Regions from separate parts of the Kitasatospora atroaurantiaca genome, predicted to be linked through region 4. Evidence: riboswitches for the same ligand, from Rfam matches in the RefSeq annotation. Region 4 holds a riboswitch; each other region holds the start of a gene.

What was found. Region 4 has a riboswitch for cobalamin ahead of cobN (cobaltochelatase subunit CobN). Riboswitches for the same ligand answer to the same signal wherever they lie in the genome.
Region 1: it holds a riboswitch for cobalamin, as region 4 does, so the genes downstream of both, FB465_RS22270 (ribonucleoside-diphosphate reductase subunit alpha) here and cobN (cobaltochelatase subunit CobN) in region 4, are expected to answer to the same signal.
Region 2: it holds a riboswitch for cobalamin, as region 4 does, so the genes downstream of both, FB465_RS25970 (cobalamin biosynthesis protein) here and cobN (cobaltochelatase subunit CobN) in region 4, are expected to answer to the same signal.
Region 3: it holds a riboswitch for cobalamin, as region 4 does, so the genes downstream of both, nicT (Nickel transporter NicT) here and cobN (cobaltochelatase subunit CobN) in region 4, are expected to answer to the same signal.

What each region holds. Positions count from the first base shown of each region.
Region 1 covers NZ_VIVR01000001.1:4,860,771-4,863,970, reverse strand. Annotated here, with positions in the region: gene FB465_RS22285 (helix-turn-helix domain-containing protein) at 1-77, opposite strand, end outside; gene FB465_RS22280 (hypothetical protein) at 139-339, opposite strand; gene FB465_RS22275 (GNAT family N-acetyltransferase) at 387-881, shown strand; cobalamin riboswitch at 975-1,103, shown strand; gene FB465_RS22270 (ribonucleoside-diphosphate reductase subunit alpha) at 1,181-3,200, shown strand, end outside.
Region 2 covers NZ_VIVR01000001.1:5,749,486-5,752,685, forward strand. Annotated here, with positions in the region: gene FB465_RS25965 (cobyric acid synthase) at 1-345, opposite strand, end outside; gene FB465_RS25970 (cobalamin biosynthesis protein) at 559-1,581, opposite strand; cobalamin riboswitch at 1,688-1,870, opposite strand; gene FB465_RS25975 (helix-turn-helix domain-containing protein) at 2,195-2,884, shown strand; gene FB465_RS25980 (alpha/beta hydrolase family protein) at 3,002-3,200, shown strand, end outside.
Region 3 covers NZ_VIVR01000001.1:6,762,342-6,765,541, reverse strand. Annotated here, with positions in the region: gene FB465_RS30420 (DMT family transporter) at 1-794, shown strand, start outside; gene nicT (Nickel transporter NicT) at 841-1,947, opposite strand; cobalamin riboswitch at 1,978-2,190, opposite strand; gene FB465_RS30410 (ArsR/SmtB family transcription factor) at 2,275-2,643, shown strand; gene FB465_RS30405 (peptide-N4-asparagine amidase) at 2,648-3,200, opposite strand, start outside.
Region 4 covers NZ_VIVR01000001.1:6,492,274-6,495,473, forward strand. Annotated here, with positions in the region: gene cobN (cobaltochelatase subunit CobN) at 1-1,725, opposite strand, end outside; cobalamin riboswitch at 1,804-1,958, opposite strand; gene FB465_RS29170 (cobalamin biosynthesis protein CobG) at 2,028-3,200, shown strand, end outside.

The DNA.
Region 1 (3,200 bases), 1.6 Mb from region 4:
CCGAACACCTCGCAGGCAACGCCCAGTTCGAAGGGGTGCACCTCTTCCTGCACCACGACCACCACGTTCTTCAGCATGCCGACAGCATGCCGGATGGCAGGATTTCGATGCAATAGGTCGTTTCTGCCACTCGTCGCGTCATTCCTCCATCGCCAGAGTGGAGACATGACCTCCTCGACGCTCGAAAGCGCACTCGCCCTGCTCGGCGCCATCGGCGGCTTCGGCCTGCTCGGGCTGATGGTCGGACGCGACCTGGACCGCAACAGCCGTCATGGCCGCGACAACTGGCACCGCCCCGGCCGCTACCCCGCCGACCCGGCCACGGCCGACCGGCTGCACGGCACCCTGACTCCCGCTTCGAACATCCCTTCGGGCACACTGTCCGGATGGACATCGTCATCCGCCGAGCCCGCGAAGAGGACCTCGAAGCCGCAGGTGACGTCACCGTCGAGGCTTTCGTCGGGGACGGACACAGCTCACCCGACGACGACTACGTCCGGCTGCTCCGTGACACCCGTCGACGCGCGGCAGAGGCGGAACTCCTCGTCGCGGTCGACCCGGCCGACGGGAGAGTCCTCGGCTGCGTGACCTTCGCGGCCGGCGGCACCGAGTGGGCCGACATCGCCGAGCCCCACGAGGGTGAGATCCGGATGCTCGCGGTCTGCGCGGCGGCACGCGGCCGGGGCGTCGGAGAGGCGCTGGTCCTCGCCACGATGGCCCGCAGCCGGGAGCTCGGACTCGACGGAATGGCCTTCTCGACCCGCCCGGCAATGACGGCCGCGCACCGGATCTACGAACGCCTGGGCTTCCGCCGGACCCCCGAACGGGACTGGGAGCCACGCCCCGGGATCGACCTGATGGTGTATTCGATCACGTTCTGAGAAGCCCGTCCTCAGGTCACCCCTTCTCTCCCAGCGATCGTCCGATCACGACATGCGGCACTACATCTGGTGTCGCATCGTCAGACCGCCACAACATGTATGCTCGCTCTCGCTGTCGCGTAGGGGAACCCGGTGGGAGTCCGGGACTGCCCCGCAGCGGTGAGCGGGCGACTCAGTCATGAGCCCGCGAGTCCGATGACCTGCCGACGGTGTGCCACACGGCTTCCCCGCAGATGCCATGCAGCACCGCAGTACGTCCGGGCCTCGCGGGTGGGCCGGGGGGTCTTCGCGCGCCACCGATGAGGTTCGGCGTGCTCTGCTCCCCTGCGCCCATAAGCGGCCCGGCGCCCCTCGCCGTTCCGCCGCCGCCAGGAGAGAGCGCCTTGACCATCGCTGCCTCAGTTGCCCTGCCGTCCCAGGGTTCCGCCGACAACGACCGGACCGACCCCGGTGCTGCGCTGCTTCGGCTGCTCACCGACCGCAGCGTCGACCTCCCCCAGGTGGACCCCGGCCACGTCGCCGCCGCAGCCCTTCGCGGCCGGCACGCCGGCTCCGACTTCGCGGAGCTGCGCGGGCTGGCCGTGGAGGCCGCCGCGTCGATGATCGCCGAGGACCCGCAGTACTCGAAGCTCGCCGCCCGCCTGCTGGCGATGGAGATCACGGACGAGGCCGTCAGCCAGGGCGCGGTGAACTTCTCCGCCTCGATCACCGTCGGCCACACCGAGGGCCTGATCGGCGACACCACGGCCGCCTTCGTCGCCAAGCACGCCGACGCCCTCGACGCGCTGATCGACCAGCAGGGCGACGACCGCTTCGAGTACTTCGGCCTGCGCACCGTCCAGTCCCGCTACCTGCTGCGCCACCCGATCACCCGCAAGGTGATCGAGACCCCGCAGCACTTCCTGCTCCGGGTCGCCTCCGGCCTGGCCGTCGGCGACAACGAGCAGTCCGTCCGCGAGGTCGCCGAGCTGTACGCGCTGATGAGCGCGCTCTCGTACCTGCCGTCCTCGCCGACGCTCTTCAACTCCGGCACCAAGCACCCGCAGATGTCCAGCTGCTACCTGCTGGACTCGCCGCTGGACAACCTGGACTCGATCTACTCGCGCTACGCGCAGATCGCCCGCCTCTCCAAGCACGCCGGCGGCATCGGCCTCTCGTACTCGCGGATCCGCTCGCGCGGCAGCCTGATCCGGGGCACCAACGGCAAGTCCAACGGCATCGTCCCGTTCCTGCGCACCCTCGACTCCTCGGTCGCCGCCGTCAACCAGGGCGGCCGCCGCAAGGGCGCGGCCTGCGTCTACCTGGAGACCTGGCACGCGGACATCGAGGAGTTCCTGGAGCTCCGCGACAACACCGGTGAGGAGGCGCGGCGTACGCACAACCTGAACCTCGCGCACTGGATCCCGGACGAGTTCATGCGCCGCGTGAACGCCAACGCCGACTGGTCGCTGTTCTCCCCCGCCGACGTCCCCGAGCTGGTCGACCTGTGGGGCGCCGACTTCGACGCCGCGTACCTGAAGGCCGAGGCCGAGGGCAAGGCCGTCCGCACCATCCCGGCGCAGACCCTGTACGCGCGGATGATGCGCACCCTGGCCCAGACCGGCAACGGCTGGATGACCTTCAAGGACGCCTCCAACCGCGCCGCCAACCAGACCGCCGTCCCCGGCCGCACGGTCCACTCCTCGAACCTCTGCACGGAGATCCTGGAGGTCACGGACGACTCCGAGACCGCCGTCTGCAACCTCGGCTCGGTCAACCTCGGCGCCCACGTCGCCCCCGGCGCAACGGCCGCCGACCTGCTGGGCTCCATGGACTGGGAGCGGCTGGACACCACCGTCCGCACCGCCGTCACCTTCCTCGACCGGGTCGTCGACATCAACTTCTACCCGACCCCCGAGGCCGGCGCCTCCAACTCCCGCTGGCGGCCCGTGGGCCTCGGTGTGATGGGCCTGCAGGACGTCTTCTTCCAGCTGCGCATCGACTTCGACTCCGCCGAGGCCAAGCAGCTCTCCACCCTGATCGCCGAGCGCATCATGCTCACCGCGTACGAGCGCTCCAGCGAGCTCGCCGAGCAGCTGGGCAAGCACGAGGCGTACGGCGAGACCCGCGCCGCCCGCGGCCAGCTGCACATCGACCACTTCGCCACCGCGCCGCAGTGGACCGAGCGCTGGGACGCGCTGCGCGCCCGCATCGCCACCACCGGCCTGCGCAACTCCCTCCTGCTCGCCATCGCGCCGACCGCGACCATCGCGTCCATCGCCGGTGTCTACGAGTGCATCGAGCCGCAGGTCTCCAACCTCTTCAAGCGTGAGACCCTCT
Region 2 (3,200 bases), 740 kb from region 4:
GGCGCGCTCCAGCAGGACGGGCTTGCGCTCGCGGTAGTCCAGCGCGCCGACCTCGGCGACGGCCCGGCCGAGCAGCACCACCTGGCTGCGGCCGTCCGCGCCCGGCTTGAGCAGCACCGGGTTCATCGCCGCCTCGGGCTCGACCCGGGCTGCGGCCGCCTGCATGGCCTGGGCACGGCCGATCTCGGCGCCGTCGGCGGTCACGAAGGAGTTGAGCGACATGTTCTGCGCCTTGAACGGCGCAACGCTGACACCCTGTCGGGCCAGCCAGCGGCAGATCCCCGCCGTGACCACGCTCTTGCCCGCATCCGAGGTCGTCCCGGCGACCAGCAACGCATTACTCATGCCCGTTCCTCTCACCTGTGGCACTGCGTGCGCAAACGGCCAACCCGGCGGCGCGAGGAACTTCGCGGGGCGGAAGGTGCGGCGCCGGCACGTTCCTCTGCATCACGCTTGCGGCCAGCCACCCAAGGGCGCGAGGAGCTTCGCGGGGCGGAAGGTGCGGCGCCGTTACTTCCGATGCCGCGCAGTTCCCCGCGCCCCTGAGGGGATGCCCGCTCATGACCGGCCCCGCTTCGTTACGTCGTTGGCGCCGGGCGGTAGGTGCGGCGCCGTTGCTTCCGATGTCGCGCAGTTCGGCGCGCCGCTCAGGAGACCCGCCAGTGCCCGTGAACCGACCGTCACCGCGAGGGCGAGGGCGCCGACCCGGCGGGAGAGGACGCAGGCCCGTTCGATGTCCTCGACCGTCACCGGCCGCAGTTCCGCGCCGAGTACGGGCCGGTGCTCGACCCGCTCGCCGTAGGTGAGGGTCCCGCCGAGCCGGACGCCGAGCGCGCCCGCGAAGGCGGCCTCGGCCTGGCCCGCGTTGGGGCTCGGGTGCGCGGAGCCGTCCCGCCGCCAGACCCGCCAGGCGGTACGCGGGTGGGGCGCGGCGGCGACCGTCAGCAGCGCCGTCAGCCGGGCGCCGGGCCAGCCGGCGACGTCGTCCAGCCGGGCCGAGGCCCAGCCGAAGCGGTGGTGGCGGGGTGAGCGGTGGCCGACCATCGCGTCGAGGGTGTTGACGGCCCGGAACGCGAGCAGACCGGGCGCGCCGGCCAGGGCGCCCCAGCACAGGGCGTTCACGACCGCGTCGGCGGTGTTCTCGGCCACGGACTCGACCACCGCCCGGGCGATCTGCTGCTCGTCCAGCGTGCTCGGGTCGCGCCCGCACAGGTGCGGCAGCCGCTCGCGGGCGGCGTCCAGGTCGGCGGCCTGCAGCGAGCGGCCGATGGTCCGGGCCTCCCGGGTCAGCGAGGTGCCGCCGAGGACGGTCCAGGTGGCGGTGGCAGCCAGCGCGGCGCGGCCCACCGCCGATCGTCCCAGCGCGCGGTCGGCCAGCACCGTTCCCGCCGCGACGGTACCCACGCAGGCGGCGGTGAAGAGGACACCCGCCGCGCGCCGGTCACGCCAGAGCAGCCGCTCCAGCCGGCCGGCGGCGGTACCGAAGGCGGCGACCGGGTGGCCGCGCCGGGGGTCGGCGAAGCGGGCGTCGGCGAGGTATCCGGCGACGGTGCCGAGGGCGAAGGCGGCGCTGCGGTTCAGTCGAGGCACGGCACGGGCACAGGGATGGCGGCAGCTCGGATCGGCGGCCGCATCGCGGCCGGGGCAGCCTGCATGGCGTGCGTGTCCTCACTCAGGGTCCGCGCCCTGGATCGACGTACCGGAGGCGAGAGTCTCCTGGCTTCCGGGTCCGACACACCCTCGGGCCTTCCAGCAGCCGTTCGACCGGACCGCCGTGACCATGTGTTCGAGCGTGCTCCCCGGTGACAGTGGCGGGACCGCGCCGGATTCGCACCGGCTTCCTCTGCATGCCTCCGTTTGGCTGATGGATCCCATCACGGGGCTCGACCGGGAGTCAACAAAGCAGGCGGAGGGGTTGGTCACACGTGCCGCCACCCGCCCAAGCGGGCGCGGTCCCCGGCCGGTCCGCTACGCCTCCTCCACGCCACTGACACATCGACAGAACCCCAGGCGGGCGCGGATACTACCCGCGTAGCTAACCGGCCGGCCCAAGCTCCGTCATTACCTCCGAGTAGATGGCTGATTCAGGTAGCCGGGCTCGTACGATCCTCCGATTAACAGTCGGGGGTGCCTGCTGCGCTTCGTGCAATCGGCGGGTGTGGGCGAAATAGGTACACCCGTACGGTCATGTCCCATGCGACGAAGACCGCCGTCCCCCGCCCCCGTGCCGTTCTCCCCGATGGCCGCCCGGGCGCACCGTGCCGGGCTCGGCCTGACTCCGGAACAGGTGGCCGAGGGCATGGCTGCGCACGGCGTCCGCCTGCTGCCCGGCCACGTCATCGGCTGGGAGACCGGCGAGATCAGGCCGTCCGAGGAGGAGTTCATCGCCCTCGCGCGCGCCCTGTGGTGCCCGCCCGCCCAGCTGATGGGCGCCCGTCCGACCACGCTGCGGGACTTCCGGGTGGCCCGGGAACTCACCCAGGAGCAGGCGGCCCGGCGGATCGGGGTCACCCAGCAGGCGTACGAGAAGGCCGAGCTCAGCGGCAAGTGGACCGGCGACGAGGAGCAGAGCTACGCGCTGGCGCACGTGCTGGGCCTGAGCCTGCGGGCGCTGCTCTACGTGACCCACCGTCAGGACGACCTGGACCAGCGGCTGCGGCAGTGCGTCGACGGGCGCTGGCAGGCCCAGCTGAAGGCGATCTCCCGTCTGGTGCCCGTCCCCCGCGACGTGCTCTCGGCGGCTCTCACGGAGCTGCAGAACGAGTACCTGGTGCCGATGCACTGGGGTTCCTCCCCGAGCCCGGCCGAGCAGCAGCCCAGCAAGCCGCTCGCCCAGCGGTTCTGGGAGCTGCTGGCCCAGCACCACACCGACATTCCGGTCTGAGGTCGGCAGGAGGTCCGCCGCCCCGGACGGACCTCCCCCGGTGGCAGGGTGCCCGTGCGGAGAGTGGACTGGGAGCGCACACCGATCCGCCTGCCACCAGCACACCGGGGAGCGCTCATGCGTTGGGGAACCGCCGCCGCAGTGGCGGCCGCCGCCGTAGGGGCCGGAGCGGCGGCGCTGCTGCTCGGCCGCAAGGTGTCCGACCGGGTGGTTCGCCCGAGCGTCACCGGACCGGGGGCCGCGACCCTGAGGGTGCACGATCTGAGCCCCGGCCGGGTCGCGCTCACCCGGGCCCCGGAGACCGTCCGCCCCGGCC
Region 3 (3,200 bases), 270 kb from region 4:
ACTACGGCGGCGGCGCGCTGACCCGGCGGATCTCCGCGTTGACGGTGGTGGTCGCCTCGCAGAGCGCGGCCACCGTGCTGCTGGTGGTCGCGGTGCTCGCCACGGGCAGCCTGGCGGACGCCTCGTCCGCGCTCTGGTACGCGGTCGCCGCCGGGGTGATCGGGCCGTTCGCGATGCTGGCCTTCTACCGGGCGCTGGCGCTCGGCCCGATGGGGGTGGTCTCGCCGCTGGCCACCGTCGGGGTGGCCGTCCCGGTCGGGGTCGGGCTGATGCTGGGCGAGCGGCCGGGCGCGGCACAGGCGGCCGGTATCGCGGTCGCGGTGCTCGGTGTGGTGCTGGCGGGCGGCCCCCAGCGCGGCGGCCCGGCGGCCGCCGGGCGGGTGCTGGCGCTCACCATCGGCGCCGCCTTCGGCTTCGGCGCCGTGATGGCACTGATCGCGCATGCCTCCGCCGGGGGCGGGCTGCTGCTGGCGCTGTGCGTCCAGCGGCTGTGCAACGTCGCGGTGGGCGGTGCCGCACTGCTGGCGGCCCGTCAGCAGCCCACCGGCCTCGGCACGCTCCGCCGCAGCCTGCCGGCGCTCACCGCCGTCGGGGTCGCGGACGTGGCCGCCAACGGCGCGTACGCCGCCGCCTCGCACAGCGGGTCGGTGGCGGTGGCCGCCGTGCTCGCCTCGCTCTACCCCGTGGTCACCGCGCTGATGGCGCGCGGGCTGCTGAAGGAGCGGCTGCGGCGGGTGCAGATGGTCGGCGCGGGGTTGGCCGTGGTGGGGACCCTGCTGCTGGCAGCAGGGTGATCCCACCCCGCCGGGCCCATCCCCTCCACGGGCCCGGCGCGGCGGATCAGTTGGCCGTGGTCCAGCGCTGCTCGACCCTGGCGAAGCGCCAGTAGCCGATCGCCGCGACCCAGACCACGAAGAACAGGCCGACGATCACGAACCCGACGTTGTCCAGGCTGAGTCCGGCGATCCATCCGGTCACCGGGTCGGTCAGGTCGAGCTTCTCGTGCAGGACGCCGACCAGCTCGATGGTGCCGATGACGAAGGCCACCGCGATCGACAGACCGGTGATGGTGAGGTTGTAGTAGACCTTGCGGACGGGGTTGGAGAACGCCCACTGGTAGGCGAAGTTCATGAACGTGCCGTCCAGCGTGTCGAACAGGCTCATCCCGGCGGCGAACAGCAGCGGCAGGCAGACGATGGCGTACCAGGGCAGGCCGGCGGCCGCGCCCGAGCCCGCCATCACCATCAGCGTGACCTCGGTCGCGGTGTCGAAGCCGAGGCCGAGCACCATGCCGACCGGGAACATCTGGCCCGGGCGGGTGATCGAGCGCGTGGCCCGGCCGAGGATGCGGTTCATCAGACCGCGCGAGTTGAGGTGCGCCTCCAGCTCGGTCTCGTCGAACTGCCCGGCCCGCATCGCCCGGAAGACCCGCAGGATGCCGAGCAGCGCCGCCAGGTTCAGTGCGGCGATCAGGTACAGGAAGGCGCCCGAGGCCGTGGTGCCGACCATCCCGAGCAGCTGATGGGTCGTCGACTCCTCGTCCATCAGCGTCCCCGCGAGGGCCGCGCCGCCGGCCACCAGCGCCGCCATCATCACGACCATCGAGGAGTGCCCGAGCGCGAACCAGAAGCCCACCGAGACGGGGCGCTTGCCGTCGGCCATCAGCTTGCGGGTGGTGTTGTCGATCACCGCGATGTGGTCGGCGTCGAAGGCGTGCCGCATGCCGAGGGTGTACGCCGTGATGCCGAGCCCGACCCCGAAGACCTGCGTCCCGACCTCGTAGTTCTCCGGCACCACCAGGAAGAACAGCGTCCCGAAGGCCAGCACGTGCATGGCCAGGATCACGCCCATGAGACCGGCCGTGCGGACGGTGTCCTCACGCTTCCAGTTGAAGACGGGCAGGGCGGGGACCGCCGTCGGGGCAGCACCGATTTCGGGCAGGGTCATCTGCGGTCACGCTCCAGCACCTCGTGGATCACTTCGTGAGATGCCGTGGCCGGTCTCCTGGCTGACGGGTCGAACGCACCGTGTCCGGCCTTCCCAGGCGCTCTCACGCCCAGTGGCCTCCCGACCCGCGAGGGTGGGACTGACACGGCTGCTTCCCGATCACAGTGGCGAGGGCCGCTCCGGTCTGAGACCCCTGAGGATCCGTCACCGGTCTTCCCGAGCACCACGGCGTGGACCACCGTAGGGGTCGCGCGGGTACGGCTGCAAGCCTGCACACCTGTGCAGGTGTCATGGATCACAGGCCCGCCTGCTGCAAGAATGCTCGGCATGCATCTCGTCCCCGCCGAGCGCGCAAGCCACCGGACCATCGACGGGCACCGGGTCTGCGAGGCCATCGCCGCCATCGGCGACGCCGAGCACGTACGGGCCTGGGCCGAGCGCTTCGCCCTGCTCGCCGACCCGGGACGGCTCTCGCTGCTGCTCGCCCTGCACGAGACCGGCCCGCTCGCCGTCACCGACCTCGCCGTCGCCACCGGTATGCGCGACCCCGCCGTCTCCCAGGCCCTCCGACTGCTCCGCGCGGCCGGGCTGGTCGCCGGCGAGCGGGACGGGCGGGTGGTGCGCTACCGGCTGGTGGACAGCGCGATCGGCGAGGTCCTGGCCCACGGGGTGCTCGGGTACCGGGAGGGCGCCTGACCCCTCACGGGGTGGGCCAGCCGTCCACGGTGGTGATGGTCCGGCTGTAGCTGCCGTCGGCGTCGGTGCTGCGGTAGGTCTCGGCCGAGCTTCCCGTCCGTACGGTCGCGTCGCCGTTGTGGCGGTGGGCGGTCGGGCGGAGGGTGTGGTCGACGCTGGAGTAGGCCGCGACGTGGGCGCCGGTGGCGGTGGTGTCGGTGCGGTGGTAGCCGAGGTCCATGGCGGTCCGCTGGTCGGAGTTCCCCGCCGCGTCCTGGCTCACCCGGTACGTCACCTCCAGCGGCTCGCTCTCGTGCACGGTGTGCACCCGGTGCGGGCCGCCGCCCCAGCTGGCGGTCGTCCAGGTGAGCTCGGCGCCGTTGTGCAGGGTCAGGTCGTTGCCGCGGTCCTTGAGCTGCTGGCCGGAGCGGAACGTCAGGTCGCCGCGCACCTCGGTGGTCACCCGGCCGTGCGAGGTCTGCACCCAGCCCCGGGCCAGGTCGTGCCGGCTCGCGGTGACCGTCCAGCGGCCGCTGCCGCCGCCCTGGTCGGTGAGGGCGGTGCCGACGGCCGCCTCG
Region 4 (3,200 bases):
CTTGGCCTGGGTGCCCTCGCCCGGGTCGTTGACCAGGAAGGGGTAGATCAGCGGCAGGTCGCCGATGACGGCATCCGGGCCGCACTCGGCGGAGAGCGCGGCGGTCTTGCCGGGCAGCCACTCCAGGTTGCCGTGCTTGCCGAGGTGGATCACCGCGTCGGCGCCGAAGCCGCCGTCGCTCTGCGCGGCCGCGATCCAGCGGTAGGCGGCGAGGTAGTGGTGGCTCGGGGGGAGGTCCGGGTCGTGGTAGATCGCGACCGGGTTCTCGCCGAAGCCGCGCGGGGGCTGGATCAGGACCAGCAGATTGCCCGAGCGGATGGCGGCCAGCACGATGTCGCCGTCCGGGTTCTGGCTGCGGTCGACGTAGAGCTCACCGGGCGGCGGGCCCCAGTGCTGCTCGACGTTGCTGCGCAGGCCCTCGGGGAGGGTGGCGTACCAGCGGCGGTAGTCGGCGGCGGGGATGCGGACGGGATTGCGGGCGAGCTGATCCTCCGTCAGCCAGTCCTGGTCGTACCCGCCTGCCGCGATCAGCGCGTGGATCAGAGCGTCACCCTCATGACCGTCATCGGTCGAGTCGAGGCCGGGAAGGTCGTTCCCCAGGTCCATGCCCTCCTCGCGCAGGCGGGTGAGCAGCCGGATCGCGCTGGCGGGGGTGTCGAGGCCGACCGCGTTGCCGACGCGCGCGTGCTTGGTCGGGTACGCGGAGAGCACCAGCGCCAGGCGGCGCTCGGCGGCCGGGATGTGGCGCAGACGGGCGTGCCGTACGGCGATGCCCGCGACGCGGGCGGAGCGCTCGGGGTCGGCGGCGTAGACGGTGAGGCCGTCCTCGTCCAGCTCCTTGAAGGAGAACGGGACGGTGATCAGGCGGCCGTCGAACTCGGGGACGGCCACCTGGGTCGCGGTGTCGAGAGGGGAGAGGCCGTCGTCGCTGGCCTCCCATGCGGCGCGGGACCAGGTCAGGCAGAGGGCCTGCAGGATGGGGCGGTCGAGGGCGGCCAGTGCGCCCGCGTCCCAGGCCTCCTCGTCGCCGCCCGCCGAGGCGTCGGCCGGCCGGGTGCCGCCTGCGGCGAGCACGGTGGTGACGATCGCGTCGGCCTGGCCCAGCTCGGCGAGCAGCTCCGGCTCGGCGCCGCGCAGCGAGGCGCAGAAGAAGGCTCGGGGGCGGGCGCCCTGGTCCTCGATGGCCTGGCAGAGGGACTCGACGAAGGCGGTGTTGCCGCTCATGTGGTGGGCGCGGTAGTAGAGCACCGCGACGACCGGGCCGTCGCCCTGAGAATCCGGTACTGCGCGCTCGGTGCGCTCCAGGGGGCCCCAGGCGGGAGCGGAGGCGGGCGCGGCGAAGCCGTGGCCGGTGAGCAGCACGGTGTCGGAGAGGAAGGCGCCGAGCTCCGCCAGGTTGGCCGGGCCGCCGTGCGCGAGGTAGGCGTGCGCCTCGGCGGCGATGCCGGCAGGGACGGTGGACAGCTCCATCAGCTGGGCGTCCGGCGCCTGTTCGCCCGTCAGCACGATGACCGGCCGGGGGCCGGCCAGCAGCGCGTCCAGGCCCTCCTCCCAGGCGCGGCGTCCGCCGAGCAGGCGGACCACGACCAGGTCGGTGCCCTCCAGCAGCGCGGGGAGCTCGTCGGCGCCCAGGCGGGCCGGGTTGCCGAGGCGGTAGGGCACGGGGCCCTGCGAGGCGCGGGCGCTCAGCAGGTCGGTGTCCGAGGTCGACAGGAGCAGGATCATGCGGCGGCCCTCCCGGCCTTGTCACCGGCGATGGGCATGCGGCAGCGCATAGGTCGAGCCTTCCTCGGGGTCCGCGCCCCGGGCAATGGGAGGACGGCAGGAGTTCCTGGCTCCCACGGCCGGTGAGCCGTGGTCACAGTGGCGGGACCGCACCGGGTTTGCACCGGTTTCCTCCCCTTTGCGCCGTCGCTGGCGTGGACGGCCCACAGGGGACCGTCCGGGAGCATCGTACGGGCTGCGGGTGATCTGCGGGACAGCACGAACGTGATCTACAGGACAGAGCGTCCGGTCCGATCCTCTGTATGCTCGCCGCCATGCCACCGACACCTGACGCCGCCGAGCCGGGCCCCGGGGCGCCCGACCGCGGGCGCTCGGACGCCTGCCCGGGGGCCCTTCGTCTACACACGGCCGACGACGGAGCCCTCGCCCGGATCCGGGTGCCGGGCGGCCTGCTGACTGTCAGTCAGGCGATGGTGCTCGCCGACGCCGCGAGCGAGCTGGGCGACGGCGAGCTCGAGACCACCTCGCGCGGCAACGTCCAACTGCGCGGCCTGCCTTCGGACTCGGGCCTGGAGCTCGGCCGCCGCCTGCGGGCGGCAGGCCTGCTGCCCTCCGACTCCCACGAACGCGTCCGCAACATCGTCGCCTCGCCGCTCGCGGGCCTCGACGGCATCGGGCACGCGGACGTCCAGGCCTGGACGCGCGAGCTGGACTCCGTGCTCTGCGCGAGTGACCCGGCGGCCGCGCTCTCCGGCAAGTTCCTCTTCGCGCTCGACGACGGACGCGGCGACGTCGCGGGCCTCGACGCCGATGTGACATTGATCGCAAGGCCGGACGGCACAGCCCTGCTGCGCCTCGGCCGCACGGCCACCGCGCGCCGCGTACCGGCTCACCGGGCGGTGCCCGCCGCGCTCGCGGCCGCTTGCGAGTTCCTCGAGGCCTGCCGCGAGAGCGCCACCAAGGCCTGGCACGTGCGCGAGGCGCCCGAGCTGCTGGACCCGGGTGCCGAGGCCCTGCCCCCGCTCGGCACGCCCCCGCCCGTCGGCGCCGTACCCGGCGGCGTCTCGGTCGGCATGCGCTTCGGGCGGGTGAGCGCCGAGCAGTGGCGCCTGCTGGCCCGTACGGCGGCCGGCGAGCTGCGCGTCACTCCCTGGCGTGGCGTCGTCCTGCCGGGGGTGCCGGCCGAACGGCTGGCGGACCTGGCGGCGGCGGGCTTCCGTACCGACCCGGGCTCGCCCTGGGAGCGGGCCACTGCCTGCACCGGCAGGCCCGGCTGCGCCAAGTCGCTGGCCGACGTCCGGGCCGACGCGGCGCAGGCGCTCGACACGGCTCGCGGTGGCGGGCTGCCCGTCCACTGGTCCGGCTGCGAGCGGCGTTGCGGACACCCGGCGGGTGAGTGGGTGGACGTCCTCGCCACTGGGCAGGGCTATCGGGTGACCGTACGACCCGCAGAGACCTCTCACGATGTGATGACA